Regions from separate parts of the Cytobacillus sp. T106 genome, predicted to be linked through region 4. Evidence: predicted binding sites of a transcription regulator. Region 4 holds the regulator's gene; each other region holds the start of a gene.
What was found. The regulator Rex, encoded in region 4, represses fermentation and respiration genes when NADH is low (regulators of the CRP and FNR family bind a similar motif). The targets are predictions, from matches to a motif close to TTGTGAAATATTTCACAA.

Region 1: qoxA (cytochrome aa3 quinol oxidase subunit II) is a predicted target of Rex. The motif match lies at 5,109-5,126, and genes of this name have one in related genera.
Region 2: ABU165_RS05855 (AtpZ/AtpI family protein) is a predicted target of Rex. The motif match lies at 4,965-4,982, and genes of this name have one in related genera.
Region 3: ABU165_RS10720 (L-lactate dehydrogenase) is a predicted target of Rex. The motif match lies at 3,933-3,950, and genes of this name have one in related genera.

Annotation. Positions count from the first base shown of each region.
Region 1 is NZ_JBEUMK010000001.1:41,079-48,739, forward strand. Features, by position in the region: gene ABU165_RS00275 (hypothetical protein) at 1-72, shown strand, start outside; gene qoxD (cytochrome aa3 quinol oxidase subunit IV) at 1,170-1,454, opposite strand; gene qoxC (cytochrome aa3 quinol oxidase subunit III) at 1,458-2,054, opposite strand; gene qoxB (cytochrome aa3 quinol oxidase subunit I) at 2,054-4,006, opposite strand; gene qoxA (cytochrome aa3 quinol oxidase subunit II) at 4,048-4,995, opposite strand; gene ABU165_RS00300 (thiol-disulfide oxidoreductase DCC family protein) at 5,365-5,730, shown strand; SAM riboswitch class I at 5,846-6,023, shown strand; gene metK (methionine adenosyltransferase) at 6,455-7,654, shown strand.
Region 2 is NZ_JBEUMK010000002.1:285,640-293,300, reverse strand. Features, by position in the region: gene ABU165_RS05890 (F0F1 ATP synthase subunit gamma) at 1-138, opposite strand, end outside; gene atpA (F0F1 ATP synthase subunit alpha) at 294-1,802, opposite strand; gene ABU165_RS05880 (F0F1 ATP synthase subunit delta) at 1,827-2,363, opposite strand; gene atpF (F0F1 ATP synthase subunit B) at 2,360-2,893, opposite strand; gene atpE (F0F1 ATP synthase subunit C) at 3,111-3,323, opposite strand; gene atpB (F0F1 ATP synthase subunit A) at 3,400-4,110, opposite strand; gene ABU165_RS05860 (ATP synthase subunit I) at 4,132-4,506, opposite strand; gene ABU165_RS05855 (AtpZ/AtpI family protein) at 4,513-4,734, opposite strand; gene ABU165_RS05850 (S8 family serine peptidase) at 5,062-7,302, opposite strand; gene ABU165_RS05845 (nuclease-related domain-containing protein) at 7,328-7,661, opposite strand, start outside.
Region 3 is NZ_JBEUMK010000004.1:72,445-80,105, reverse strand. Features, by position in the region: gene ABU165_RS10745 (hypothetical protein) at 1-97, opposite strand, end outside; gene ABU165_RS10740 (hypothetical protein) at 192-530, shown strand; gene ABU165_RS10735 (DUF1272 domain-containing protein) at 751-933, opposite strand; gene ABU165_RS10730 (SPL family radical SAM protein) at 1,042-1,863, opposite strand; gene ABU165_RS10725 (2OG-Fe(II) oxygenase) at 1,875-2,588, opposite strand; gene ABU165_RS10720 (L-lactate dehydrogenase) at 2,866-3,813, opposite strand; gene ABU165_RS10715 (hypothetical protein) at 4,011-4,337, opposite strand; gene ABU165_RS10710 (YfhE family protein) at 4,456-4,608, shown strand; gene ABU165_RS10705 (DUF1801 domain-containing protein) at 4,738-5,160, shown strand; gene ABU165_RS10700 (GNAT family N-acetyltransferase) at 5,179-5,697, shown strand; gene ABU165_RS10695 (hypothetical protein) at 5,732-5,986, shown strand; gene ABU165_RS10690 (hypothetical protein) at 6,013-6,678, opposite strand; gene ABU165_RS10685 (GNAT family N-acetyltransferase) at 6,772-7,608, shown strand.
Region 4 is NZ_JBEUMK010000016.1:69,169-76,829, reverse strand. Features, by position in the region: gene tsaD (tRNA (adenosine(37)-N6)-threonylcarbamoyltransferase complex transferase subunit TsaD) at 1-746, shown strand, start outside; gene ABU165_RS21430 (ABC-F family ATP-binding cassette domain-containing protein) at 1,047-2,966, opposite strand; gene moaC (cyclic pyranopterin monophosphate synthase MoaC) at 3,108-3,590, shown strand; gene ABU165_RS21420 (redox-sensing transcriptional repressor Rex) at 3,634-4,302, shown strand; gene ABU165_RS21415 (twin-arginine translocase TatA/TatE family subunit) at 4,405-4,584, shown strand; gene tatC (twin-arginine translocase subunit TatC) at 4,603-5,358, shown strand; gene ABU165_RS21405 (YdiK family protein) at 5,380-5,592, opposite strand; gene ABU165_RS21400 (CPBP family intramembrane glutamic endopeptidase) at 5,593-6,324, opposite strand; gene groES (co-chaperone GroES) at 6,688-6,972, shown strand; gene groL (chaperonin GroEL) at 7,030-7,661, shown strand, end outside.

The sequences.
Region 1 (7,661 bases), on a different contig from region 4:
TTCTTTAAAGCAACAGAAGAAATGCTCGAAAAAACAGAAGGCTGCAGACTGACAGTACAGCACAAAAAATAGGAGCGTCGGATGACGCTCCTTTTATTTTGCAGGAAAAAGGGGACTGAGAAAGCTTTTCAGTCCCCTTTTTGATTTCTAGGTGCCACATAAGATCTGATGTTCTGATTTCCTTATCTCTCTTAGGTATAGTAATGGCAATAAATCGCCGGAACCCGAAAGCACAAAAAGTTAAGTAAGCCTGTTGATTGGAGTGGAAGGCACGAAGACCCCTGCGGGATTGCAGCGAAAATGTTGAGACCCCACAGCGCGGAGCGCGAGGGGGGTCAACTTCGCCCCGCGGAAAGCGAAGTGCCTGGAACGCAAATCAGCAGTCCTCATTTATACGGGGGGCGTTCAAAAGAGCAGACCTTCCCGGACCTGAATGTGGGAATCAGTGACAGGTTGTAAAATAAGTGGATGAATTCCCCCTACTTTCTAAAAAGCTTTAAAAATAGCTCAAATAGACGGAGAAATTCCGGCTATCAACTCAAAAAACAGGAAAAAGGGCAACTTCGCTTCCCTTAACCGGAAAATCTCCGCTTATTTATGCCCGCCATCCCATATTCAGCAGCCTAGCCAGAAAATCTCCGCTTATTTTATGGCTTGCTGGCCACTCAAGTAAGGGGAAGACTTCCAGATTTTTATAAACAATCCTTCACTAAACTGCTCAATCATTCGAATAAGTCTCTCATAAAGTGATACCACAAAATGTAAACTGTTCTTGGTTATAAGAATAAGCAACGACCCTTTACGAAATGAGCCAATCTTTATTCTGAGGTACAGTAATGGATTAATGAAATGCCGGAATCAAACCTGCAAAAAAGTTAATTAGTCCTGTTGATTGGAGTGCAAGGCACGTAGACTCCTCATAAAATGCATGCGCATTTTTCTCGTGCGAAGAAACATCGAGGAAGAGGATTCAACGTCCTGCGGGATTGCAGCGGCAAAGCTGAGACCCCGCAAGAGCATGCTCTGAGGAGGCTCAGCGCCGCCCCGCGGAAAGCGAAGTGCCTGGAACGCAAATCAACAGCCTTCATTTATAAGGCAAAAAAAAATAGGAGCGCCATTTTGACGCTCCTATTTTTTATGGTTAAAGCAAGGCGCTTCCGCTTTTAGTCTTACATATAACCCCAAATCATGGTAAGCAATGTACCAAACACAGTCACCAGGGCTATAAAGATCGAATAATAAATATTGGTGAAAATCGTTCCTTTGTCATCTGATTCTCCTGCGTGCATGAATACGACCAGCTGCAGTGCAGCCTGTATGAATGCCGTAATAACAAGGATCGTCAGCCCGACTGCATAGGACATGTCAAAGAAGTAAACCATGAGGGCCACTGCTGTCAGGATTAGTGAGAATACAAAGCCCATCACTTGTTTGCGAGGAAATAATTCGCTCATTGTTTACATCAGTCCTTTCAGGTAAATGAAGCTGAAGATGAAGATCCACACAACATCAAGGAAGTGCCAATACAGTGAAAAGATGAATGACTTATTGGCAGTGTGGGGATTCAATCCGCGTTTTTTCACCTGCAGCATGATTGCCAGTCCCCAGAAAATCCCGAACGTAACGTGGAGTCCGTGAGTCCCCAGTGTAGTGAGCAGGATCGCTGTAAAGGCGCTTGTCTGAAGTCCTGCACCGATATGGACATAGTGTATGAACTCGTATATTTCTACACTCAGGAATCCAAGTCCAAGAAGGATGGTAATCCCAAAGAATGCAAGCATCGCTTTTTTATTGCCGAGCCTCATGGCATGAATCGCCAGCCCGATCGTAAAGCTGCTCGTCAAAAGAACAAATGTCTCTATCAAAACAGGTGAGATCTCAAAGATTTCACCGGCAGACGGACCGCTTCCGGTCCTGTCCACCAAGGTAAAATATCCGGCAAAGAGTGTTGCGAAAAGCATGATTTCCGCACCAAGGAAAATCCAGAATCCCAATATCTTTGTCTTATTTTCTTCAGTACTAAATTCAAGCGGCAGCGAGTGATCTATTTTCATTAGTTAGCACCCCGCATATTAGTTTCATTTTCAGTTTTTTCGATTTCCTTAACCGGGATATGGTAGCCATAATCCTTTTGGAACGACCATACTGCCATGCAGGCAAAGATTCCGATCGTTGTGATGATGACTGGAATCCACATAGCAAAGATGAAGGAGAAGCCCCATGCAAAGAAGATGCAGCTTAAGATAAATGGCAAGCCGCTGTTATTCGGCATATGGATTTCTTCATATTTGCCAGGGAATAGGTTGTGTCCGTGTTTCTTCGCATCCCAGAGGCCTTCAGAAGTCTTCACCTCAGGCAGTACGGCAAAGTTATATACCGGCACCGGTGTGTTTGTCGCCCACTCAAGGGAACGTGCATCCCAAGGATCTGAACCGATATCTCTTGAAGCATAGCGTGTGCTGTAATACACATTGTATACAATCAGGGCGAATCCGACAGCAAGCCCTGCAGCTCCAATAAAGGAAAGCATATTCCAGATGCCGTATCCAGTAGCTTCAGAATAAGTGTACGCGCGGCGCGCCTGTCCGTCCAATCCTGAGAAGAACATCGGCATGAAAGCAAGGAGTGTACTCATGGAGATAATCCATGCAGTCAGCTTCCCGATCTTTTCGTTCAGGATGTAGCCGAACATTTTCGGCCAGTAGAAATGGAAACCGGCAAGCATCGCGAAAACTACACCCGGAATAATAACCATATGGAAGTGGGCAACCAGGAACATTGTATTATGATACTGGTAATCCGCAGCCGACATTCCGAGCATGACACCTGTTACCCCGCCGATTGTGAAAATCGGGATGAAGAGAAGGGAATAAAGCATTGGCGTCGTAATCGTAATTTTCCCTTTCCAGAGCGTCAGGAGCCAGTTGAAGATCTTAACTCCGGTCGGCACGGCAATCGCCATGGTTGTAATAGAGAAAATACTGTTTGTCAAAGCTCCCTGGCCCATTGTAAAGAAGTGGTGGGTCCAGACAAGGAAGGACAAGAGTGAAATGATCACCATGGATCCTACCATTGATTTATAGCCATAAAGGTTCCTGCGTGCGAACGTTGAGATGATCTCGCTGTATATACCGAAAGCAGGAAGTATCAGAATGTATACCTCAGGGTGTCCCCATACCCAGAAGAAGTTTGCCCACAGCATATCCATACCGCCATTGCTGGTCGTAAAGAAGTTGGTGGCAAATAATCTGTCAAGAGATCCCATTGCAAGAGCAACAGTCAGTACAGGGAAAGCAAATACGATAATGATGCTGGCAACAAGTGATGACCATGTGAACATTGGCATTTTCATCAATGTCATGCCAGGAGCACGCATCCTGAGGATGGTGGTTACCATATTGATACCGGTCATCAATGTACCCAAACCAGCGATTTGCAGTGAGAACATATAATAGTTGGTTCCGACTGATTCGCTGAACTCAGTCCCTGCAAGAGGGAAGTAGGAAGTCCAGCCGGCATCAGGCGAACCGCCGATTACGAATGAGATGTTCAGCAGCATGGCACCCATGAAGAAGAGCCAGAAGCTGAGTGCATTAAGTTTAGGGAAAGCAACGTCGCGTGCCCCGATTTGGAGCGGCACAACAAAGTTCATGAAAGCCATGATGAATGGCATTGCCATGAACAGAATCATAACTGTTCCGTGCGTTGTGAAAATTTCATTATAGTGCTGTGCGTCAAGGAGGGTATTGTCCGGCACAGCCAGCTGGGCACGCATCATGATGGCATCTGCGCCGCCTCGGAAAAGCATGAGCAGGGCAGAAATCAGATACATGATCCCAATCCGTTTATGATCGACTGTTGTCAGCCATTCTCTCCACAGATAGCCCCATTTTTTAAAATAAGTCAAGCCTGCAATGATGGCAATAACCGTTAAACCTATAGCAACCATTGACGCATAGATTACAGGGCTGGGATGCGGAATGGCAAAACGTTCAAAGAATTCCATAGGATTTTAAACTCCTTTCTAGGGTAGCGGGTCTGTTCTTATTAATGGCCTTCATGTTCTGAGTGGCCATTGTCGCCAGATCCGTCCTCTTCCATATCCATATGTTCATGATCTGAGTCAGCATCATGGCTGTCAGAGCTGGAACCATGGTTATGGCCGCCATGCTCGCCTTCAGGTGCGGGCATGAAATCAAGATGTGTTCCGGTATAAGTCGACTGTCCAAGATGCCCCGGTTCAAGCAGTTCATTGAATTTTTCTTCCGTAAGAGGCTCAGCCGTATCTTTCACGTCATCAACCCATTGGTCAAACTCTTCCTGCGGCATGGCTGTTACATTGAATGTATTTTCAGCAAAGCCTTTTCCGTTAAAGTTGGCATTGCGCCCCATATATTCACCGGGTTCATCTGCTCCCAGGTGCAATGTGTTGACCATATCAGCCATGGCATATTTTTGTCCGCCAAGCTGAGGGATCCAGAAGCTTGTGATCGGTCCGTATGAATAGAGCTTAAATTCAAGCGGGCGGTCAGTCGGTACATATAGATAGTTGACTGTTTCGATATCTTCTTCTGGATAGCTGAAATGCCATTTCCAGTTAGAAGATGATGCATATACGACTAAAGGCTCTTTGTCGCCGTATCCTGTAGGTGCTGATTCCACTTTATAGTTGCTTTGTGTGGATACAACCGAAAGGAAGATGACGATCAGGACGGGGATACCGACACAGACCGCTTCGACCAGAAGATTTCCTTTAATATGCGGCGGTTCATAATCCTTGCTTTGCTTTGAAGAGCGGTATTTATAGAGCATATAAGCAAGCATGGCAAAAACCACAAGGACGATGACAGACATGATTGCCGTTGACAGGATGATGTCTTTTGCCTGGACGGCGGCCTGAGGCCCCTTGGGATCCAGCACCATCAGCGGCTCACAGCCTGATAGAATAGTAATGATTGTAAATATTCCTAAAAGCAAAGAATATTTCTTTTTCATGGATAAGCCCCTTTCTCAATGGCTGAAAGTTTAATAACATAATAATAGTGTATATGTTACATAGTTCACAATCTGTTATCATCATAAGCAATTTTAAAGGGTAATTCAATAGAATGTGAAAGGTGTCACAAATTGTTCAAGAAGATAGAAATTCTTTCCGAACTTTGCGGCATATTATTTGCACAACAGAAATTAAGGGGGCTTGCCAAGGCGGGGGAAACTCCTGCAGCTAAGCAGAAGAGGCATTATTTATAATGAAACATATATTATATAGATATAAGTTTACACTGCTTCTATATTGATTGAAAGGTATGGTAAAATTTAATAAAAAGCACGATTTTACAGGCGGGAGATGGTAATGTGAAAACGATGGCCCTTTACGACAATACTTGCCAGCTTTGCCAGATGACAAAAAAATCTTTCCAAAAGCTTGACCTGCTCCACAGGGTAGACTGGGTTTCACTCCAGAAATATGAACAGGAGCATGGAGAAATTCAGTTCAGCAGCAGGGAGCTGAGGAAAGAGCTTCATATTATAACTCCTGAAAAAAAGGTCCTGAAAGGTTTCTATGCAGTAAGAAGGCTGCTGCTGCTGTTCCCCCTGACCTTCGTTCTCGGGCTCTTTATGCACCTTCCTTTCGCATCTGCTGCCGGGGTTCCGGTATACCGGTGGATTGCACGGAACAGACACAAACTGCTTAGGAAGAAATGCAAGGACGGCAGCTGTTCCCTGTGATTAATTTCCATATCAGATTTTCTGCAGGTGCAGGATGAATTTCTTCTTGCTATAGCGGAGAAAATGATTGACGCCGCTACATCTGTACGTTATGATTTTACCTTGAACGGATACTCTCTTATCCCGAGCTGGTGGAGGGACAGGCCCGATGAAACCCAGCAACCTGCTAATGATGCTTTTGAAAACGGATATATGCTGAAAAGAGCATAACGGTTCAAATTACCAGCCAGCAATGGTCTGTTTTTAGCAAAGGTGCTAACCTGACGCAAGGAAGATTCCTTGAACGATAAGAGTGAAAGGCGCGAATCATTTTGCTTTCAACCTTTTCACTTTGGGAAGGTTTTTTATTTTGCATTTTGAGGGATGTCTTTTAATTGCATATTATGGAAGTTTTTGCATAAAGCTGATTTACAAGGGCTATGCATTTAACAGGATAAAATCATACAATTTCTATTGTGCCTGGCTTATATATAATGCCTTTGACCGGTTTTCTGCATCGGCGGTGACCTGCCTTTTCAGCACTTGCCTGAGAATGCACGTACCGGGGGATGGAACCAGCCGGTTATGCAGATTGTGAAGCAATGCATACGCGAGAGCGGGATAAAAACTCCATGTTTATTCAATACTACTTAGGGAATGAGTACCGTATCAATCCGAGGGGAAGAATAAGGTGTAGCGCCGGATAAGAACCTCACTCTATTCTTATAAATAAGGAGGAAATCAGATGTCAAATAAACGCCGTTTGTTTACTTCTGAATCAGTTACTGAAGGTCATCCGGATAAAATCTGTGACCAGATTTCTGATGCAATTTTAGACGCTATCTTAGCAAAAGACGCAAATGCCCGCGTTGCTGCTGAAACATCTGTTACAACAGGGTTAGTCCTTGTTGCAGGTGAAATTACAACATCTACATATGTTGATATTCCTAAGCTTGTCCGCGAAACAATCAAGGAAATCGGCTATACCCGTGCTAAATACGGCTTTGATTCCGAAACATGTGCTGTCTTGACTTCCATTGATGAGCAGTCAGCTGACATTGCAATGGGTGTAGACCAGGCGCTTGAAGCGCGTGAAGGCCAAATGTCAGATGAAGAAATCGAAGCGATCGGCGCAGGGGACCAGGGCCTTATGTTCGGCTTTGCCTGCAATGAAACGAAAGAGCTTATGCCTCTTCCGATTTCCCTGGCGCACAAATTATCACGCCGCCTGACAGAAGTGCGCAAAGAAGAAATTCTTCCGTATCTGCGTCCGGATGGCAAGACACAGGTGACTGTTGAGTATGATGAGAACGACAAGCCGGTACGCATCGATACCATTGTCATCTCCACACAGCACCATCCTGAAATCAGCCTGGAGCAAATCCAGCGCAACCTGAAAGAACATGTCATCAATCCGGTCGTTCCAAAAGAACTGATCGATGAAAATACAAAATACTTCATCAACCCTACTGGCCGTTTTGTTATCGGCGGACCTCAAGGGGATGCAGGTTTGACTGGCCGCAAAATCATTGTTGATACTTACGGCGGATATGCACGCCACGGCGGTGGCGCATTCTCCGGCAAGGATCCTACAAAGGTTGACCGCTCAGCAGCTTATGCAGCCCGCTATGTAGCGAAGAATATCGTCGCTGCCGGCCTTGCTGATAAGGTTGAAGTGCAGCTTGCCTACGCCATCGGGGTAGCGCAGCCGGTTTCCATTTCTGTTGATACATTCGGAACAGGAACTGTGAGCGAAGATACGCTTGTCGACCTTGTCCGCGATAACTTTGATCTTCGCCCGGCAGGCATCATCAATATGCTGAACCTGCGCCGCCCTATCTACAAGCAGACTGCAGCTTACGGACATTTCGGCCGTACAGATGTTGATCTTCCTTGGGAGCGCACTGACAAAGCAGATACACTGCGCCAGCAGGCTGGAAAATAATCCTTAT
Region 2 (7,661 bases), on a different contig from region 4:
CATGTAGGGAACGAATGATTTAGCATTCATTTCTGCACGGTTCATTTTTGCCGCAGATACCATTTGCATGGCCTTTGTTATTTGGCTCGTCTTCTTTGTAGAAGTGATCCTATTTTTTATATCGCGCAATGATGCCACAGGTTCTCACCACCCTTTTCAAAGAATGTCAGGCTGAGAGCCTGCCCGCATAGGAGCAGCCCCGGCAGCCCTTCTATTGTCAGACCTTTAACAGCGATATCCATCCTCAAGGGAAAAAGCCTGAATCAGGCTTTTTCTGCTTGGGACTTGCGCTATTACTCGGTTACTGCGAAAGTCTTTTTGAAGCTGTTGATCGCAGAAGCCATATCATCGTCAGCAGGAAGCTCTTTCGTTGTAGCGATATGGTCTAACAAATCTTTCTTGTTATGGTCAAGCCATGTAAGGAATTCAGCTTCGAAACGGCGGATGTCCTGGACAGGGATATCGTCTAGGAAGCCGCGTGTCAATGCATACAGGATGGCTACCTGCTTTTCAACCTTAAGCGGCTTGTTAAGATCCTGCTTCAGTACCTCAACTGTACGGGCACCGCGGTTAAGCTTCGCTTGTGTTGCTTTATCAAGGTCAGATCCGAACTGGGCGAATGCTTCCAGCTCACGGTATGATGCAAGGTCCAGACGCAGTGTACCGGATACCTTTTTCATGGCTTTGATCTGTGCAGATCCGCCGACGCGTGATACAGAAAGACCAGCGTTGATCGCAGGGCGTACGCCTGAGAAGAACAGGTCAGACTGAAGGAAGATTTGTCCGTCCGTGATGGAGATAACGTTAGTTGGAATGTATGCAGATACATCCCCTGCCTGTGTTTCAATGAAAGGAAGTGCAGTGATTGAACCTGCTCCCTTCGCATCGCTCAGCTTTGCAGCACGCTCAAGAAGGCGGCTGTGCAGGTAAAATACATCCCCTGGGTATGCTTCACGTCCTGGAGGACGGCGCAGTAATAGTGAAAGCTCACGGTAAGCAGCTGCTTGTTTTGTAAGATCATCATATACGACAAGAACGTGCTTGCCATTGTACATGAATTCTTCACCCATTGTTACACCTGCATAAGGAGCAAGGAACAATAATGGAGCAGGCTGTGATGCAGAAGCTGTCACAACGATTGTGTACTCTAATGCACCAGTCTTGCGGAGCGTTTCTACTGCATTACGTACAGTAGATTCTTTTTGTCCGATTGCTACATAGATACATACCATATCCTGGTCCTTCTGGTTCAGGATTGTATCGATGGCAACGGAAGTTTTACCAGTCTGGCGGTCACCGATGATAAGCTCACGCTGTCCGCGCCCGATTGGCACGAGGGCGTCGATCGCTTTGATACCAGTCTGCAGCGGCTCATGAACAGATTTACGGTCCATTACGCCTGGTGCAGGGCTTTCGATCGGACGTGTTACAGTTGTATTGATTGGCCCCATGCCATCAACAGGCTGTCCAAGCGGGTTGACTACGCGCCCGATCAGCTCAGGTCCTACAGGAACCTCCATGATGCGGCCCGTACGGCGGACCTCATCTCCCTCACGGATTTCAGTATATGGGCCAAGGATGATAATACCGACGTTATTTTCTTCAAGGTTTTGTGCCATACCCATAACGCCGTTTGAAAATTCAACAAGTTCTCCAGCCATGACATTGTCGAGGCCATGAGCACGGGCGATACCGTCACCGATCTGGATAACTGTACCTACATCACTCACTTGAATTTCCGACTGATAGTTTTCGATCTGCTTTTTTATCAGCGCACTGATTTCTTCAGCTTTGATGCTCATGAGTTTCACCCCTATCTATAAATCTCAGCTTAATAATTGACGTTCCAGGCGTTCCAGCTTGCCGCGCATGCTGCCGTCGAAAATCCTGTTTCCGATGCGGAGCTTGATGCCGCCGAGCAGGCCCGGGTCCACGATATTCTCGATGCGGAGGGACGTTTTTCCGACCCTTGATGCAAATGCAGCAGATAGCTCGCTGCTCTCAGCCTCTGTCAGCGGACGGACTGAGTAGACCTTTGCTTCCGCAATGCCCCTTGCGTCATTCGCAAGGCTGATGAATTCCTCCGCAAGATCAGAGAATTGATCTTCACGGTGGCGGTCAATCAATAGCATAAGTGTATTAAGTACTAAAGGATTAACAGACGCGAAGGCAGTTTTGATGATCCCTTTCTTCTCATCATTCTCGAGTTTCGGGGATTTCAGGACTGCATCCAGGCCCTTATTATTGTTTACGACATCTTTGACGATGCGAAGGTCTTCTTCCATTTGGCCAAGAAGCTGATGTTCATTCGCAAGCTGGAACAGAGCCAACGCATAGCGCTTTGCTACTGTAGAGCCGCTCATCGGTTTTCTCCTGCCTCTTGAATGTATTCATTGATCAGCTTTTCCTGGTCTGCTGCACTCAGTTCCTTCTCAATAACCTTGGAAGCAATAAGGACAGACAGTGAAGCAACCTGCTCGCGGATTGCGGCAACTGCTTTTTCTTTCTGCTGATCGATTTCCAGCTTAGCTGATTCTTTGACGCGCTCTGCTTCAGCACGCGCTGCGGCGATGATTTCCTCGCGCTGCACGTCGCCTTGCTTTTTCGCACCTTCGATCAGGTTCTGAGCGTCTGTGCGTGCTTCTTTCAGAAGGCTTCTCTGCTCTTCCAGAAGCTTATTTGCTTCAACACGGCTTTGTTCAGCCGCGCCGATTTCATTGGCGATATGCTCTTCACGCTGTTTCATGATGCCCATTAAAGGACCCCATGCAAATTTCTTGAGCAATGCCAACAAAATGATAAACATAGCCAGCTGGAATAAGATATCCCCGCCGTTGAATGCTGTATGTGCTGCGCCTTCTGCAGCGCCTAATACTAAATTGCTTGCTAACACCCTCGATTCACTCCCTTCAAGAGTCTTCCACTTTCCCTATCAACAAGTTAACGAATTTCATCATATGAATTCGGTTCTTTCAGATTCAAAAAGCCAGTTTGCATCCGCCTGCACAGGCTAAGCGGACCTCCAAGATTAAGGCGCATCCGCACCTGGGCATAAAGGAATGGCGAAGGGTCACATCCATGATCTTCGCCATTATGTGTACTGCTTATAATTATTGACCAATAACCATGAACGCGATAACAACTGCGATGATCGGCACGGCCTCAACTAACGCTACCCCGATGAACATAGTTGTTTGAAGCATTCCGCGAGCTTCCGGCTGACGGGCAATCCCCTCAACTGTACGTGATACGATAAGACCGTTACCAATACCGGCACCTAGTGCTGCCAAACCAATTGCAATTGCTGCTGCTAAAAGACCCATTATAAATTTCCTCCTTAGGATTGTATAAAATAATATAGTGTTTGAATGTTTTGTTCATAGAATGAACAGGTATATATTAATGGTCAGAGCTCACTTTATGGGAGAGATAAACCATTGTTAACATACAGAAAATAAATGCCTGGATCGCGCCGACAAATATTGAGAACCCTTGCCATGCAAGCATTGGTACAATCGCGGCCAGATGTCCGACCCACCCTGTTGCCAGGCTTCCGGCAATCAGTGTCAGCAGGATTTCACCCGCATAGATGTTACCATAAAGACGAAGGCCGAGTGTAAGCGTGTTGGCAAACTCCTCGATGATCTTGATCGGGAACATGAACCAGAATGGACGGAAAAATTCTTTTCCGTATTCCCCTACTCCCCGAAGCTTTACACCGTAATAGTGCGACAATCCAACCACCATAACTGCCAAAGTCAGCGTTACGGCAGGGTCTGCTGTAGGCGATTTCCACCATAATTGGTCATTGATGACCACGGAGAACGGAAGCCCCAGCATATTTGAAACAAAAACATACATAATAATGGTGATTCCAAGGATATGGAATCTTCCGCCATCTTTCCAGTCCATCGTACTGTTGATGATGTTTTTTACAAAATCCATGACCCATTCGAAAAAGTTCTGCATTCCGGTTGGTTTCATGGCGAGCGTACGAGTGGAAAGAACAGCGATGATGAAAACAATGGCACTGGCAACTGTAATCATCAACATGTTTGCCAAGTTGAAGTTCAAACCAAGAAATTCAACTATAGGTGCTTCATGATGCACAGTATTCACCTCTCTTCCCGGCTATTTACGTAAAACAAAAAGTTGAAGAAAATAATCTATCATAATGACAATATATGATGTCATTAATCCCAGAACTACGCTGATCAGGTGCACCTCATCCGGGTACTTCATGCTGATCATGACGGCAAGCACTGCCGTCGCCATCCTCGACAGCATCCCGAGAGACCGCATCCTTTGGCCATTCGCTGCCGCTTCCCCAAGCTGGTCCGTCTTCCTTACCATCAGCCATAAATTGAACAGGCTCAGGCTTGTCCCCACTATCAGCCCCATAAAAATAGATTGATAAGAGGTGAACCCCCAGCCGAGAACATAGACTGACAGCAGTAGGAATATGTATTTGCGCTGCCGTATAAACATTGTTTTGAGGTCTGGCATAGGCTGTTAGTCTCCTGTAAAGAAACGTCTGACCAGGTGAAGCATGGCATAAGTCCCTGCGGCCAATCCTATAAGCAATCCGACTATCAGGAATAACGGCTCGGTTCCAATCACATCATCAAGCCATCTTCCAAGGAAGATGCCGATCAGGACAGAGCCTACTAATTGGGAAAGGATGGCGGACATTAAAGCCATGGCTTGAAACGGGTGGCGGTCTTTTCGACGCATGATAACGCATCCTCCACACTGGAAATGTATTCCTTTGACGTATTCATGTCTTGAGAATGCAGGGTTTCCTGCTAGTGAAAAGAGAATGGTGTTTGAATTGAGGTAAGTGTTTTCATTGTTGATATCATGCAGATTGCGGTTATTTTCTTCCGCATGAAATCTGTGAAAACCCTATCATTTTATACCCTTTGTAAGCATACAATAGGCATCTGTCAATGTCAATGCATTCGGAGTGAAAAAGTTCACAAACTCCAGTAACGGAAAAGTCTTTGTTCACACTATTTTCGAATTTTTTTTCGAATAATAACTTGCAATTGGAGCGAGGTATTATCTCGCTCCAATCGCACCCTCATCCTCTTCTTTTTTTACCTCCAGATAGGCCTCAATCATATCCTGCCTGCCGGCTTTCCTTGCAAAGACCTGAGCAATGTAGACGCCGTCCGGAGGCAGATCTTCGTTTGCTAATTCCTTGCGGATCTGGCCTTTGCCTGCTCCCCTCTTCCAGTCAAGGAACTGGATGAACCGGAGTGTATCAGGATCAAACAGCGCAATACCGAATTCTTCCGCTCCCCCGGGAAGGTAGACTTCATAGCGATAGCTCCCTCCATTGTCTCCCCTGCCAAAATCGAACCCCATGACACGCGGGTAATCCGGCTCTTCGAGGACATACAAATACGGGATGCCGACTTTCCTGCCTCCAGCGTTCAGGACAAGCCGCCCATCATGAATTTTCTGTTTGAATTCTTCCGGGTCTATTCTCATCTTGATAGCGACCTTCTTTTTCCCGCCGGGTTCAAGGCGAAAGGCGAGCGGCATCTCCCATTCAATCCCGCTTATGTTAGCAGGTACAGTGAATGAATACGATTCTGTTCGGCTGCCTGTATTTTTAACAGTCAGATACCGGACATGCTCATTCTCACGCCCGGCTATCTTGAACTTGCCAAACTGAAGTGAAGCCGGCGTCACTAAGGCAGGAGCCTTCACCGCGTCTTCGACCTGGATCCGGCCTGCCCCCTGTTCATAAGTCCTGTACAGCATGCCTTCTTCATTATAAAGAGGCAGAGCCGTATTCATGAGCGAGGCTTTGATTTCTTCCGGACTCCAATCAGGATGGGCCTGTTTAATCAGCGCACACGCACCTGCAACATGGGGGGAAGCCATACTCGTTCCCTGCAATGGCAAATAACCCCCGGGAACCGTACTGCTGATAGCCACACCTGGGGCAAGTACATCCGGCTTGATTTCCCAAGTATCGGTCACTGGTCCGCGTGAGCTGAAATCGGCAAGAATATCCTTTTCTTCTATTATATATGTCCGGGCCAGCACCGTTTCTTCCTGCAGGCGCTTCTTCAGCTGGTCCCCATCCTGCTTAGAGAGCGACACAACCGGAAGGCCGGCATCCTCCTCAAGATTGCCTGCAAAGCTTCCGGCTGTATTATTGTAGATAATGACTGCGATCGCGCCTGCCTGCCTTGCATTTTTGGCTTTTTGTGAAAAAGTAAGGCCACCCCTCTGAATGAGGGCAATCTTCCCTTTTACCCTCTTAAGCTCTTCAGGATTTCCAAGCCCGCCTAACGCCAGCTCATAGGAGCGGTCTAAATTCCAGAGAGAAGAGCCTTGAAGGGGATTCAGTTTTACTTTCTTTCCGCTGCCGAAATCAAGATAGGGAATCTGCAGCATTGGCGTAGAGGCGCCGACGGATATCGCTTTCGAAGCAGTACCCGGCGAGCCGACTGTCCAGGTATTCGGTCCTGAGTTTCCAGACGAAGTGACAGCGGTAATGCCCTTATCGACTGCCTTATTCAAGGCCAGGCTGATGGGCAGGTCCGGGCCATTGACACTATTGCCGAGCGATAGATTCAGGATGTCGACCTTATCATTGATGGCCTGTTCAATGGCTGCAATCACCTGCTCTGTTGTACCCGCACCGCCTGGACCGAGCGCACGGTAGGCAATGATCTTTGCATCTGGCGCCACTCCCCTCATTTTGCCATTGGCTGCAATTACTCCTGCTACATGGGTGCCGTGAAAAGTATCCTCTCCTGCCGTCCTCACCGTTTCCATCGGATCATCATCCTGGTCCACCAGGTCACGCCCTCCGGCGTAATTCCTCCGCAGGTCCGGATGATTATAATCAATTCCCGTATCAATCACACCGATTGTAACACCCTTCCCCGACAGCCGCTCCCCCTTTTCATCAAACAGCCCCCTGACTGTATGACTCCCAATCAGGCTGATGCCATCCTCACTTTCTGCCTGATAAGAGACCGCCTGGGATATGGTTAGGACTTCCTCTTCTTTGGCAAGCCGGTCCAGCGATTTGACCGGACCCTTTACTGAAAAACCGTTCAATGCCTCCTGGAAACTTTGCCTAAGAATTAAATCCGGGTACTGCCGGAGAAGGATATTCCGATCCTGTTCGGTTTGCCCTTCTTTCATCAGGACAATTGCCACACGCTCTGCATCCTCCGGTTCAGCCGGAAGCGGAGGGATTTGTAATGTCCTTGCATTCACATGAGGACTGAGCATAAGCGCAAACAGACTGATGATGAGGAAGATTTTTTTCATGGGAGGCTCCTTTCGGCATTTTTCCTTAGGGTTTGTCTTGAAGGGCGGGAGTATTCAGGAGGTTTTCGAGGTCCTCCCAGTTTTCTTCTGAGGGGGAATGGTATAGGCGGTTTTTGGTGGTGCCGGAGGATTGGAGGTTAAGGGAGGATAAGAGTTGGTGGATGTTCCTGCTGGAGTCATATAACAGAAAGTCTCTGCATTTCTGGCTGCTGACGGAATTATCCACGAGGAGAAAGTAATCAAGGATGGCACGGATATGGGCTTTTTTTGACTCGCCCGCACAAGCCGGGCAAATCCATCTGCCATGGAAGCGTGACATGGCGTACAGCTGGCATTCGGGACATTGCACTCCGCGAATG
Region 3 (7,661 bases), on a different contig from region 4:
AAACATGGGTTCTGAGGGCAAGGTGAGGGGTTGAATGCAGCAGCAGGAAAATGATCACTATACCGGCAAGAACCAGTTTCTCTTTTTTATACTTCATGAAAGATATTCTCCTTACCATTAAGTTCTTATAACTATTCAGTGATCCTTATGATAATCCTGCTAAAATCTAACAAAAAGGAGTGAAGCAAATTATGAAACGAATAGTGCTGTTTCTCTTTCTGACAGCCGCTGCCATTCTGGCTGCATGCGGAGCATCCGGCCAATCTTCGGGAAGTTATCAAGTCGTTATCATAGGGGGTAATGAGGATTTGAGCGGAGCATTCAGCGATTTTGCCGGCAGCGGCGGACCGGTTGGCGAGCTCCGGTATATTGCTGATCCTGAAGAGGCCCGCAAAGAATTTCCGAAGTATTCCTTTGAAGAGGTCCCGGCCATATTCATTTTTGAGACCGGGGGAAGCGAAATGAAAAAGCTTATGCTGGAAACGAACGATGTAGAAGAGGCACAGGCGTTTTTAGAGGGGAAGGACTAAAAAAGAGCAGTTGGTAAATTAACTGGTGAAGTTGGTAGAATAACGTATGAAGTCGGTAGATTATGCCATGAATCGGTAGAATAACCGTCGAATTTGGCAGATTATCAGGCCCGATTAATAGTATGAACCCATAAAGGGCCAGGCTGCCGGCTCTCCCAGCGCCATACTGCCTGTAAACCGGCTTGAAGAGCGCTATCCAAGCCGGCAAAAACAGCTTTCTTCATCCAGCAGCAGTCTTTCTTGGCCTCTTGACAAGCTCGCCGCCGCAGTTCGGGCAAATATTCTCCCTCTCTTCCGTGCAATCCCGGCAAAAAGTGCATTCATATACGCATATAAAAGCTGTATCGTCCAACCTCAAAGGAGCACTGCATCTTTCACATTCTTTTCTCATTTCCAAACCCATAGAAAGCCCTCCATCCGTCTATTTTCATAGCTAAGATTAGCAGAAATTCAGGCAATCATTCAGGGTCAGATCCCAACTATTTTCCGGGGTCAGCAGCGGCTGAAAACCTTATTGCGGAAGGAAGCCCTCTTTGCTGATCAGAACCTTTTCCGGAGGAAATACTTCTGTAAATCGCTTATATAGTTTCCTGTATGCGGTCCGGTTGTACCATTCTTTTAGATTCAGTTCTTCGTAAAGAGAAGGGATGCCGATCTTTTCCGTTCTTCGTCCTCCGCTTCCATCTCCCATAAAATAATCATCGATGCAGATCCGGTTTACAATGGGGAAAAGTAATTCCGGGAACTTCTCACTGCTGGGGAGCATAGGGGCAATGGCAGCCTGGACGGGTATTCCTGCTTCCTTCAGCTCCCGCAGGGCCTTCAGCCTTGCGGGGATCGGCGGGGCGGAGGGCGTAAAATGCTTTCTTATTCTCTCGCTGTCCGTTTCCACTGTCATGCTGATCCGGACCTTTTCTCCAAGCTTTTGAAACAGATCCGCATCCCTTGCTGCAAGGGGGCTTCTTGTTTGGACAAACAAGAAATCCGGCTGGTTTTCTGCCATAGCTTCAAGCAGGGAGCGGGTAATTCTCTCTGTGTGCTCAGCCGGCTGATAGGGGTCTGTGCTGGAAGACATAAAAATGGTCACAGGGCCTTTCTGTTTTGCTTTTGTTATTTCTTTATCAAGCAGTTCTGCCGCACCCTGTTTTACGTCGACCCAGCTGCCCCATTCTTCGCTGCGGAAGATGGAGACTGGCATTTCTCTGACATAGCAGTAGGAGCAGCCAAACGCACAGCCTGTATAAGGGTTAAGTGAGTGGCTGTAGCCGGAAAGGAACCCGGTGCCTTTAGTCAAAATGGTCTTAGGTGTTTTATAGCCAATATTAGCTTTCATTGTTATCATCCTTATTTTGCATTGTGGAAGATGATTCCCAATCCATACCTGGTACCAGAGGAGAGTGTACTGACACCGTGGCGGACAGTGTTTTTGTAGTAGCCTCTTTTCCCCTGGACCGGCCTGCTGCTCGTTGGGAAAATCAGGGCCTCACCCTGTTCGAGCGTAATTACATGCCCGCGGCTTTGTGCTCTTGGGCGCTGTTCTACGAGAAGAGACTCACCGCCGGTGTAATCCTGTCCTCTTCTGCTCAAAGTGAATAATACCTGGAAAGGAAAAAACACATCTCCGTAAAGATCCTGGTGCAGGCAGTTGTAGCCTCCCTGCTCATATTTCAGGATAAGCGGGGTTGTCCGTTCCTGTCCGTGCTGCCTGCACTCTTCCAGAAATTCCTCCAGGGTGCCGGGATAGGCAGGCTCTTTGCCAAGCAAGGCAAGCCAGCGGTTGGCAGCTTTCGCAAGCTCAGGGTAAAAAGCTGAGCGGAGCTCCTGCAAAAGAGGGGGAAGGGGATCCGCGAAGTACTTGTATTCACCTTCCCCAAAACGGTAGCGCTCCATATTGATGGTGCTTCGATAAAGGCTTTCATCCTCATACATACCGATAAGAGAATCGCATTGCGCGGGGGATAGGAGGGTGCCTAATTTTACAAATCCAGCCTCATCCAAGGATTGATGAAGCGCCTCCCAATCAAGTGTGCTTATCTTTTTGCCCATTTCGCTGTCCATGCTGCGGCCTCCTTTATTTCTAATGATATGTTCTATTATTAGCAAAGTCTTGTATTAAGAATGAGTTATATAGTGGTAAATAAAGGATATTTGAACTAATATTTAGGAAGGAGTAGTATGATGATTGTGCTTGCCGCTGTTACCGCACTACTTTCCATTCTGCTTAATCTGCGGAAGACAGTGAAACAAAATCTAAGGATATGAAGAAAGGAGAAGAGTAGTTTGATATATCTAAAACAAAAAGAAGCCGGCATCGGTTTGCCGGCTCCTATTTGAATTAAAGTGTACTGGCCATAATCTCCTTTAATACTTTCGCAGAGGTGCTGAACTGCTCTTTCTCTTTCTCATTGAGATCGATTTCAATTATTTCACGGATGCCTTCCCGGTTGATGATGGCGGGAACACCTATATAAAGGTCCTTTTCTCCATACTCACCGTCCAAATAAGCAGAAATGGTCAGAATGCAATTTTCGTTATGGAGGATTGCTTTCGTAATCCTGGCCAGTGACATTCCGATCCCATAATAGGTCGCACCTTTTCTTTGAATGATATCGTAGGCTGCATCACGTACATTGACGAATATTTTTTCGAGACAGTCCGGGTTCACGTCTTCTTTGCGCTTCAAAAAGCTGCCAAGAGATTCAATTCCAATGCTGCTATGGCTCCAAACAGGGAATTCCGTATCTCCGTGTTCTCCGATGATGGCTGCGTGGACATTCCTTGTATCCACTTTGAAATACTCGCCCAGCTTAAAGCGCAGCCTGGCTGAATCAAGTACGGTGCCTGATCCGATGACTCTTTCCTTCGGGAGGCCGGATTCTTTCCACGTCACATATGTCAGGATGTCAACCGGATTTGTTGCGACCAGAAAAATGCCGTCAAAGCCGCTCGCCATAATCTGTTTGACAATGGTTTTGAAAATGCCGGTGTTCTTCGCTACAAGGTCAAGCCTTGTTTCACCGGGCTTTTGGGGCAAGCCTGCAGTGATGACGACAAGATCAGCTTCCCTGCAGTCATCATAGGTTCCGTTCCACAGTCTGACTGGGGAAGGGGCAAACGGCATTCCGTGATTAAGATCCATTGCTTCACCTTCGGCCTTAGCTTCGTTCACATCGATCAGGACAATTTCTTCTGCGGCGCCCTGGTTGACCATTGAGTATGCATAGCTGCAGCCCACAGCTCCAGTGCCAATTACAACAACCCTGTTCACTTTGTTTGTTTTCATCTCGAATTTCTCCCTTCAATTGTAAGAGTTATATGTCTGCTATTCCCGCGAGGCGGTTAACTAAGATACTTTTATTATATATTAAAAATGTGAAATAATTCACAAACTCTATGGCTATTTTGTGAAATATTTCACAAGTTCTCTGCGGAATAACGGTTATGATCCTGTCATAACCGTTAAAGCAGCTTCAGAGCCTTTTATTCAGCACTTTCCAGCCTTTTTCTGAAATCTGAGGGGGAGAGGAGGGTGTGATCTGTATTTTCCTTCAATCCTTCCAGGAAACCAAGGTCGGCTTCGTAAAGATCCTCTTCATCGTATTTATTGCTGTAGTAAAGCTGTTCAGAGCCGGTTTGGAGAAGGAGACTAAGCTCCAGACCCATCGCGGAGCCGCTGGGACTGTCTTCGTCCCCGAGAACAGCACCAGGACGAGAGGATTCCTCCTGGCTGATGTATAAACGGGAACCAGCCGCATTTTCCGCCCTCTTCACCAATTCGGGAAGCGTCCCTATCTTTTTCAATGTCATTCTTCATCACCTCTGTTCTTTGTTTACCTAATTAGAGGGGGCCTCTAAACTTTCCGTTTGCAGGAATGTCCGGAGGGTAAAAGAATAATGAATATAAATTGGAAAGGAGAATGCTAAAATGGCAGACAAAAAACCACCATACAAAGGGTTCAACACAGAGCAGAACAACGGGCTCTCCGATACCCAGGAAGTGAACTACAGCAGTGATTTCAAGAAAGCCTATAAAGCTGAAAAGAAACAAGACTCCGATTCCAGCGAAAAAAGTGAATGATGGAAAGGAAGCCCTGCCGCAAGACGGCGGGGCTTTTTGCATCTTATAAAAAGGCCGTCTGCAGGAAGGAGAACAGCCCCTGCTGTAGAAATGTACACTAAGTAAAATAGAAACTTAAGGAGGGAAATGATGTACGAGCAGAAGACGAGGGAAAATGATAAAAGTGTAGAAGAATTCATTGAAAATGTAGACAGCCCGAAGAAACGGCAGGATGCATACAGACTGATTGAAATTTTTGAAGATACAAGCGGATACAAGGCGAAGATGTGGGGAGAGAGCATTATCGGATTTGGATCTTATCATTATAAATATAAGACCGGGCATGAAGGAGACGCACCGCTTGTCGGCTTTTCCCCGCGGAAGGCAAAGATCAGCCTCTATTTTGCCACAGGAGACACTCAAAGGGGAGAACTGCTTGAAAGATTCGGCAAGCATACAGCCGGCAAGGCCTGTGTGTACATCAATAAGCTGGCAGATGTGGATGAAGAGGTATTAAGGGAGCTGATCCTCCAATCGATCCGGTTTCTAAGGAATACATATCCGGAATCCTAGGGGGCGGGAGGGGCAAGAATGAAGATCAGGAGAGCGAAGGACCAGGATGCAGAAGGAATCGCCAAAGTCCATGTGGAAACATGGAGGACTGCTTATAGGGGCATTATTAATGATGAATATCTAGCAGCTCTTTCCGTGGAAAAAAGGACCGAACTGTGGCACAGGAATATCGCGATACCCGGAAATATTGTACTTGTGGCAGAGGAAAATGGCGGGATAGTTGGTTTTGCAGACGGAAGCCAAGAGGAAACAGGCGAGTATGGCGGTTTCAAGGGGAATGTCACCTGTCTATATGTGCTGGAAGAGCATCAGGGAACTGGCCTTGGAAAGGCACTCCTGCAAGAGCTTTTTCAAGCATTTCAAAAAGAGGGGATTCGTTCTGCTATCGTAAAGGTGCTGAAAGAAAATGATGCCTGCAGCTTTTATGAACACACGGGTGCAAGACTGCTGAAGGATGCTATCCCAATAAAAATCGGCAGCGGCCGGGAGCTCGAGCTCTGTGTGTATGGATGGAAGGATTTTAACGCTGCATTTTAGCAGCCAGAAAATCAAGAATAGGAGAGATGAAGCGATGAAGCTGGCAGTAAAGGCATGTATCCTTTCAGCATCATGCCATCTAATATATGCGGCTTATTCTATGGTGAATGGCTATATACAAACCAAAAACTATGAACCTGATATGGACAGGGCCTGGCATGAAGCTGCCTCAGCACCGGCCTTGGTTTCATTTGGACCGGCACCGTCCCCCTGGATATTACCTCTGACTTTTATAGCAGGTGCGCTCCTGTTTGGAGCAGTGCTGTCGTGGAAAAAAAGTGCCCGGTGACAGGAGCCGTAAAAAATCCTCCAGCATTATGCCCCGCTGGAGGATTCCTTTTTACTCTCATATTCACTTGAACTGGTTCTTTCTATACCTATATTTCCAAGCAGGATTTCTATTGCTGTTAAGTGCTTTTTATCCGGCACAGCAATGAGGCCTGGCTGAAACAAACGATTCTTCACCTTGAGTTTTAATTGATAGCCATTGTCTGCGCGGGAGTCCAGCCCGTAAAGAGGATGCCAGCGGACAATTTTCTCTGTTTCAAAAGAGCGGATTTCGGTCTGGCTGTAAAACCTTCCGTGCAGAATCATGCCGTCCTTCATGATAAATAGATTCTGCGGCTGGCGGATGAAGCTTGCAATGGCAAAGAATATATAAGCCGCATTCAAGAAGGCGGGGTCAAACCAATCGGTTAAAAGCAGGAGCAGGAGGAAGCCGGCCATGAGGAAAAAAGCACATACGGTTCCCCATTTTATATACTGATAGGATCTAGTATTTTTCGTGATTGGCTGCATTTCCTTCCATTCGCCTGGCAGCAGGATGCCTGAATATTCTTCCTGTGTGCGTGGGAATAAAGCTTGTCCCGACAAATCGGCCGCTTTTTTTATACGGAGCCGGAGCTGCAGCAGGTAGTAGCATCCGATAAGGAACATCATAATAAAAAACAGGTCAAGCCACATCGTTTTCCGCCCTTTCATTGTCTAAAATTTTTGCCCCTTGCCCTCCTAATTAATACGGAGAAGATGGAAAAAGGTTCCCTATTTTTAAAAATCAGAAGGAGGCTAAGAAAAATGAAGATGACAGACCGCCTGAAAAGGATCATCCACTTGGCAGAAGGAGAACGGGTGGAGACTGGCTGCCGGTTTATCCAGCCGGAGCATCTGCTATCAGGGTGCCTGCTTGAAAGGACCGGGGCATTTGCGGAACTGGCGAATAAGTGCCGTTTAGACATAAGCAGCCTCCGCTCAGCCTCAGTCAAAAATTCTGAAGAAGGGGGGAGCTTGCTGCTTGGATTTCCGGCAGAGATATCTGAGGAAACAAAGGTCGTGATGGAGGCGGCGGCTGGATATATGAAGAAATACGGCCAGATGATCCTTAATGAAGGCCATCTCCTGAAGGCGCTGCTTTCCTGTGATTCTCTTGCTGATTTGGCAGGGAAGGAAGATAAACAGCAGATGCTAGCAATCGGGGCAGCAGCCAGAGATTTAGCTGTACATCTGGCATCGTACTCACCGCCTGACAAGCTGTTCTCTGCGGTCAGGAGAGCAGGGAAAAAGGATAGAGAGATGCTTGCCGCATTTGCAGAAGCCCATTTTTCGGCTGAATGGGCCCAAACGGCTGAAGCTGGGATGGAGCAGGAGGAACCGCCGGTCTACATAGCTTTCAGTGGAGACGGGGAACTGATTGGGTTTGCAGTATTTGATTCATACAAGGGAAAAAAGGGATATTTCGGGCCGATGGGAGTGGCTGGAGGCATTCGGGAAAAAGGAACAGGAAGCGCCCTTCTCCATGCCTGCCTGAAGAATATGAAAGAAATCGGCTATGAATATGCGGTCATCGGCGGGGCGGGGCCAATTGAATTCTATGAAAAGTCGTGCCAGGCTGTCGTCATTCCATATCCAGATTAAAATAACCACTGTTCAAAAAATTGAAACATTTAGTCTGCTTTCTCTGTTTAGCT
Region 4 (7,661 bases):
TGCTCATCGGAGTTAATGCTGCAAAAGCCCTTGCATTTGCCCATAATAAGCCGCTGATCGGCGTTCATCATATTGCCGGCCATATTTATGCTAACCGCCTGATCACAGAGATGAAGTTTCCGCTTTTATCGCTTGTTGTATCAGGAGGGCATACAGAATTGGTGTATATGAAAGAGCATGGCCATTTCGAGGTAATTGGGGAAACGCGGGATGACGCTGCAGGTGAAGCTTATGATAAAGTTGCCCGCATTCTGGGGATGCCTTATCCCGGAGGTCCCCATATTGACCGCCTCGCTCATGAGGGAAGTCCGGCCATCCAATTTCCGAGGGCCTGGCTGGAGGAAGAGTCTTATGACTTCAGCTTCAGCGGGCTTAAATCATCTGTCATCAATACCGTACACAATGCGGAGCAGAAAGGCATCAAAATTGCGCCTGAAGACCTGGCTGCAAGCTTTCAGGAAAGTGTCATTGATGTACTCGTAACTAAAACGGTAAAAGCAGTCAAAGAATACAATGTAAAGCAAGTGCTGCTTGCAGGTGGAGTGGCGGCCAATAAAGGGCTGCGGGCTGCACTGGAAGGAGAATTCAGCACCCTGGAATCCGAGCTGGTGATTCCTCCTCTTTCACTTTGCACAGATAATGCAGCCATGATTGCGGCTGCCGGCACTATTTTATACGAAAAGGGTATCCGGTCAGACCTTGCACTTAACGCCAATCCAGGATTAGACCTCTCTCTTCATAACTAATGATATCTAAGCCGGTTCATAACCTTTCAAAGGTGCTGAACCGGCTTTTTATGTCTTCAGCAGATGTTATCAACAGATTTAAATTTCTGAATCTATTGTTAACAGAAAGAGATGTGGATAACTGAGATAGATTCCGTTGAATCCGTGGACAATGTGGATAAAAACATCTTTAATTGTGGATAATGTGGAAAACCCTGTGGAATACAGTTAAATATACACTCAGTCTGTGAATAAAAATGTGAATAACAAAAATAAAGAACCAGGCTGTGGAAGCCTGATTCTGCAGATTAAAATGAAAGCCTATTCAGCAAGCTCTGCCCATTCTTCCATTAGCAGTTCGAGTTCTTCTTTAGCTTCGCTGTTGTCTTTAGTAATGGCTAAAACTTTTTCATGGTCCTGATAGATCTCTGGCTCGCAAAGCTGCTGTTCATAATCCTCAATGGATGATTCCAGCTGTTCGATCCGTGCTTCAATCTCTTCAAGCCTGCGCATTTTCTGCCTCTCAAGCTTCTTTGTTTCTTTATCCTGTATATATGACTGCTTATCTGTTTTTACAGGTGCAGCCTTCTCTGCTTTTGTTGTCTCCAAGGCCAGAAGCTCAGCCTGCTCCTGCTTTTTATCAACATAATAGTCATAATCCCCGAGGAATTCTGTTGCTCCGCTGTTTTCAAGCTCCAGCACTTTTGATGCTATCCGGTTGATAAAATAGCGGTCATGGGATACGAATAAAATTGTGCCTGGATAGTCTATGAGGGCATTCTCAAGTATTTCCTTGCTGTCGAGATCAAGATGGTTCGTCGGCTCATCTAGGATCAGGAAATTGGCTTTCTGCATCATCAGCTTAGCAAGGGCGAGCCGCGCTTTTTCGCCTCCGCTCAGCGCGGATACTGGCTTTAGGACATCATCTCCAGAGAAAAGGAAATTCCCCAGTACCGTGCGGATTTCTTTTTCATTATGGAGAGGATAGTCATCCCATAATTCATTCAGGACACGTTTGTTTGATTTCAGCTCAGCCTGCTCCTGGTCATAATAGCCAATCTCTACATTCGACCCGTAATCGATACTGCCGCCGATTGCCGGCAGTTTTTGAATGAGGGCTTTCAGCAGGGTAGACTTACCGACGCCATTTGGACCCACTAGTGCAACGCTGTCTCCTCGTGACATGCGGAAAGAGATATTCTCTGAAACCTTATTTCCGCTGTAACCGACCTCAAGGGAATTGACCTTCAGCACATCATTGCCGGTCTGCTTTAAAATATCAAAGCTGAAAGCAGCTGATTTCTCATCGCCGAGCGGCCTGTCCATCAGTTCCATCCTTTCAAGCTTTTTCCTCCGGCTCTGTGCCCGCTTGGTTGTCGAGGCGCGTGCCAGGTTGCGCTGGATAAAGTCCTGCAGCTTGGCCACTTCCTCCTGCTGCTTCTCATACTGGCGCATATCCCTTTCGTAATTCTCAGCTTTTTTCTCTAAATAGTAGCTGTAGTTGCCAGGGAATTTGGAAATCTGCTGGCGTGTTATCTCATATACCTGTGTGACGACCTTATCAAGGAAGTAACGGTCATGGGAAACGATGAGAATGGCTCCCTCATAGCCCTGCAGATATTGCTCCAGCCAGGATAGGGTTTCAATGTCCAGATGGTTGGTGGGCTCGTCCAGAATCAGGATATCTGGCCTGGTCAGCAGCAATTTGGCTAAAGCCAGCCTTGTTTTTTGGCCGCCGCTAAGGACAGATATGCTTGTATCATAACTAAAGGAATGAAAATTCAGTCCGTGCAGGATGGAGCGGATATCGGCTTCATACTGATAGCCTCCCTGTTCCTTGAACTGTACCTGCAGCAGATCATATTCCTTAAGGATCTTCTCGTAGGAGCCAGGATCATTGAATGCGCCGGGATCTGCCATTCTTTCTTCCAGCCGGCGGAGCTCAGCTTCCATCTCCCTCAGCCCCTTGAAGACCGAAAGCATTTCATCCCAGATGGAAAGGGCAGATTCAAGCCCTGTATTCTGTGCCAGATAGCCGATGGAAACATCCTTCGGTTTAATGATTTCGCCTGAATCATGGGACATATGCCCTGCTATTATTTTCAAAAGCGTTGATTTGCCCGCACCGTTCCTGCCCACAAGGGCGATCCTGTCGCGCGTTTGCACCTCAAGCTTTATATTGGATAAAATCATGTCAGCTCCAAAGTACTTTGACAGCTGATTTACCTGAAGTAAAATCATTGTTCTCACCTCTGTATTCTAAAGGTTAGTGTATCCTATTCATTCCCTCACAGCAATAAGATGAAATTTGTGAAACATCATACAATATAGCTTACATACCTATTTAAAATAGTGTATGATTCTTTAGAGAGGTGTTTATGAATGTCAGAATTCACACATTTTAATAATGAGGGCAGAGCCCGCATGGTGGATGTCAGCAGCAAGCCCGAAACTGTCCGGACTGCATCTGCTCACTCAAGTATAACGGTTAACAGTGAAATATACGAAAAAATAACCGGCAACAGCATGAAAAAAGGCGATGTTTTGGCAGTGGCCCAGGTAGCTGGCATCATGGCCGCCAAAAAGACGTGGGAAATCATTCCTATGTGCCATCCCATTCCGCTGACCGGCATCGATATTTCTTTTGGATGGGAAAAATCAGAAGAAGATTACCGGCTTAATATTTCTGCTCAGGTTAGGACAAAAGGGTCTACCGGAGTTGAAATGGAAGCGCTGACAGCTGCCAGTGCCTGTGCGCTGACGGTCTATGATATGTGCAAGGCTCTCGATAAGGGAATGATTATCGGACAAACCTATCTTGTTGAAAAGACAGGCGGAAAAAATGGGGACTTCAAAAAAGAATAGCAGACAAATACAATAGAAAATCAGCAGGGTGGGGGGAAAAGCTATGTCAAATGAAGCCATTAAAATACCGCAGGCAACGGCCAAACGACTGCCGCTGTATTATCGATTTTTAAAAAATCTCCACTCTTCAGGTAAACAGAGAGTTTCCTCGGCGGAGCTCAGTGAAGCTGTGAAGGTGGATTCTGCTACAATCAGAAGGGATTTTTCTTACTTTGGTGCGCTTGGGAAAAAAGGCTACGGCTATAATGTTAACTATCTGCTGTCTTTTTTCCGCAAGACGCTGGATCAGGACGAAGTGACAAAGGTTGCCCTTATCGGGGTAGGAAACCTTGGGACTGCTTTTTTGAACTATAACTTCCTGAAAAATAATAATACCAAGATCGAAGCGGCATTCGATGTTGATGCCGGAAAAGTAGGCACAGATATTGGCGGTGTGCCTGTTTTCCATATGGATGATTTGGAAAGAATATCTGAAGAGCACGCTATTAAAGTCGCCATCCTGACAGTGCCGGCACCGGTTGCCCAAGCCATAACGGACAGGCTTGTAAAAGGAAGCATCAAGGGCATCCTCAACTTTACACCGGCAAGGCTCACAGTTCCTTCTGCCATCAGGGTCCATCATATCGACCTGGCTGTGGAGCTGCAGTCGCTCGTCTACTTCCTGAAGCATTATCCAATGGAAGCCCTTCAGGAAGTGGAAGCAGAAGAGTAAGGTTCCGGAATGTGACAATTATAGCAAAGTTAGCATTACGGATAGAATTATACAGGCGTTAGTGGTATCATCAATATGATAGATAAAGGGAGGTGAGGCGCAATGATGAATTTAGGAATGGGAAGCCTCTTGCTTATTGTTTTTGTCGCTTTGCTGATTTTTGGACCGAAGAAACTGCCTGAGCTTGGAAAAGCTGCCGGCAATACCCTCCGTGAATTCAAATCCGCTACCAAAGGGCTTATGAATGACGAAGATGAAGAGAAGAAAAAAGAAGTTAAGTAACATAAGGATGTTATATGTATGAGTCATAAGGATATGACAATTTACGAACATATAGGCGAATTAAGAAAACGGCTTGTCATGACAGTCGTTTTCTTGTTCTGCGCGATGATTTTAAGCTTTTTCCTCGCCGAGCCCCTCATTGTGTATCTGCAGGGCGCCGATGAAGCGAAAGAGCTGACGATGAACGCATTCCGCCTGACCGATCCAGTAAAAATCTATATGCAGTTTGCTTTTATTATAGCTTTTGTCATGACATCCCCGGTCATCCTTTACCAATTCTGGGCGTTCATCAGTCCAGGTTTGTATGAGAAGGAACGGAAGGTCACACTGAGCTATATTCCTGTTTCTGTGATCTTGTTCATTGGCGGAGTGGCATTTTCATACTTTATACTTTTTCCGTTTGTTGTGGACTTTATGACCCGGATTGCGGACAGGCTTGATATCAATCAGGTGATTGGGATCAATGAGTATTTTCAGTTCCTGTTCCAGCTGACCATTCCGTTCGGGATCCTTTTTCAGCTGCCGGTTGTCATCATGTTCCTGACCAGGCTTGGCATTGTCACACCGATGTTTCTGTCAAGCATCCGTAAGTATGCATATTTTGTACTGCTTGTCATTGCGGCCTTCATTACGCCGCCTGAGCTGCTGTCGCATATGATGGTAACAGTGCCTCTTTTGCTTCTATATGAATTGAGCATTTTCATCTCCAGATTTTCATATAAAAAAGTGCTGGAGGCTGAAAGGCTGCAGGCAAAGGAAATGGAAGCCAAATAAAAAATGAGCCTGGAATAAGGCTCATTTTTTTTGGTTATTTTTAATTTGTTTGATTTTATAGTGAAAGGCAATCATCCGAAGGCCTGAACCGAAATCAAAAGTTGCCAGAAGCACGAGCAGATACGTGAAAAATCCCCATTCACCGGTTTCATTTATATTCTGGATCGCAAAGTAAGTAAACAGCACGCCCAGGAATATATAGATGAATCCGGAAAACAGCGGTGACTGCCTCATTTAAAATCCCCCAATAAAACTTTGAATTTGTTCCATTTCTTCTATCCACTTTTGTAGTTTGTCCTGATTCATTTGAATGATGACTACCAAAGTATTCATCGACACATGCGCAAAAATCGGGACAAGGATCCGCTTGGTCCGCACATACAGGAACGCGAATGTGAAGCCCATTGCAGAATAAAGGAGCACATGCTCAGGCTCGAGGTGCGCGAAAGCAAAAATCACTGAGCTGATCAGGGCCGCCAAAAAGAAGTTCATTCTTTTATGAAGGGCGCCGAAGATGACCTTCCGGAAGACGATTTCCTCCAGTATCGGGCCGATGATGCTGCTGACAATCACGACGAGCGGCAGGGTCTCGATGATCCTGATGATCTGCTGGGTGTTCTCAGAGCCCATTTCAATGCCGATCAGGTTTTCGATATTAGCTGCAAGCGACTGTGCAAACAGTGCCAGGAAGACACCGGCAATTGCCCAGGCGACGGAAGCAAGCGGAGACGAAGCACTGCGGTCAAGCGTCTCCTTTGATTTAAATTCTTTCCGCAGCAGGAATAGCACAAGGATCAGGGCAACTGTAAAGCTGAAAACAAGCCAGTAGGCGACAGACAGCGCCTGCACTTCCGCCGGGCTCCCGCCGGATATAGTTCCGATCACTGCGAAAAGCGGAACTCCAAGATAGCTCGATAACTGCATGCCTATATAAACAATCAGGATAATCCAATATTCATTCTTCAAAAGTTTATTCTCCTTTATCTAAAAACATGCCATACATACCATTCTACTAATAATGAGCATAGATCACAAATAAGAGGGCGCTACCTTAAATATATAGAATAAAATCTTATTTCCTTCATATACTTAAAGGGTTGGCCATTTTTACATGGATTTGTCAGTGTTCCATGTTCATTTTTGGCCCATACGTGTTAAGCTCTGTTTCACACAGCCTTATACATAGAAGCAGCACATTTTTAACAAAATTTTTTATGCGTCCCACTTGCAAATAAAGTGAAGATTCATTAATATAATAATTGTGTTAGCACTCATTAGATGAGAGTGCTAATAAATAACTACATAAAAGATTTGAGGAGGTTGTTTCACTTGTTAAAGCCACTAGGTGATCGTATTATTATCGAGCTTGTTGAAACGGAAGAAAAGACTGCAAGCGGCATCGTACTGCCAGACACAGCTAAAGAGAAGCCTCAGGAAGGCAAGGTTGTTGCTGTAGGTACAGGGCGCGTTCTTGAAAACGGCGAGCGTGTTGAGCTGGAAGTTGCTGCTGGCGACACGATTATCTTCTCAAAATATGCCGGTACAGAAGTGAAATACGAAGGCAAAGAATACTTGATTTTACGCGAAAACGATATTCTGGCAATTGTAGGCTAATAGCCCCCGTAAGCCGGACACTATACACACCATAAAACTTGAGGAGGTTTTTTTACAATGGCTAAAGAGATTAAGTTTAGTGAAGAAGCCCGCCGCGCCATGCTGCGTGGAGTGGATTCCCTTGCAAATGCGGTAAAAGTTACTCTTGGACCTAAAGGACGCAACGTGGTTCTTGAGAAGAAATTCGGTTCACCTCTTATCACAAATGACGGTGTTACCATCGCAAAAGAAATCGAGCTTGAAGATGCATTCGAAAACATGGGTGCCAAGCTTGTAGCTGAAGTAGCAAGCAAGACAAACGATGTTGCCGGTGACGGTACGACAACTGCAACTGTCCTTGCACAGGCTATGATCCGTGAAGGCCTTAAGAATGTAACAGCAGGCGCTAACCCAATGGGCATCCGCAAAGGAATCGAAAAAGCGGTAACTGCGGCTGTAGAAGAGCTTAAGTCCATCTCCAAGCCAATCGAAGGCAAAGAGTCCATTGCACAGGTTGCTGCAATTTCTGCTGCTGACAACGAAGTCGGACAGCTGATTGCAGAAGCAATGGAGCGCGTTGGCAACGACGGCGTCATCACAATCGAAGAATCAAAAGGCTTCACAACTGAATTGGATGTTGTAGAAGGTATGCAGTTCGACCGCGGATATGCATCTCCTTATATGGTAACTGATTCTGACAAGATGGAAGC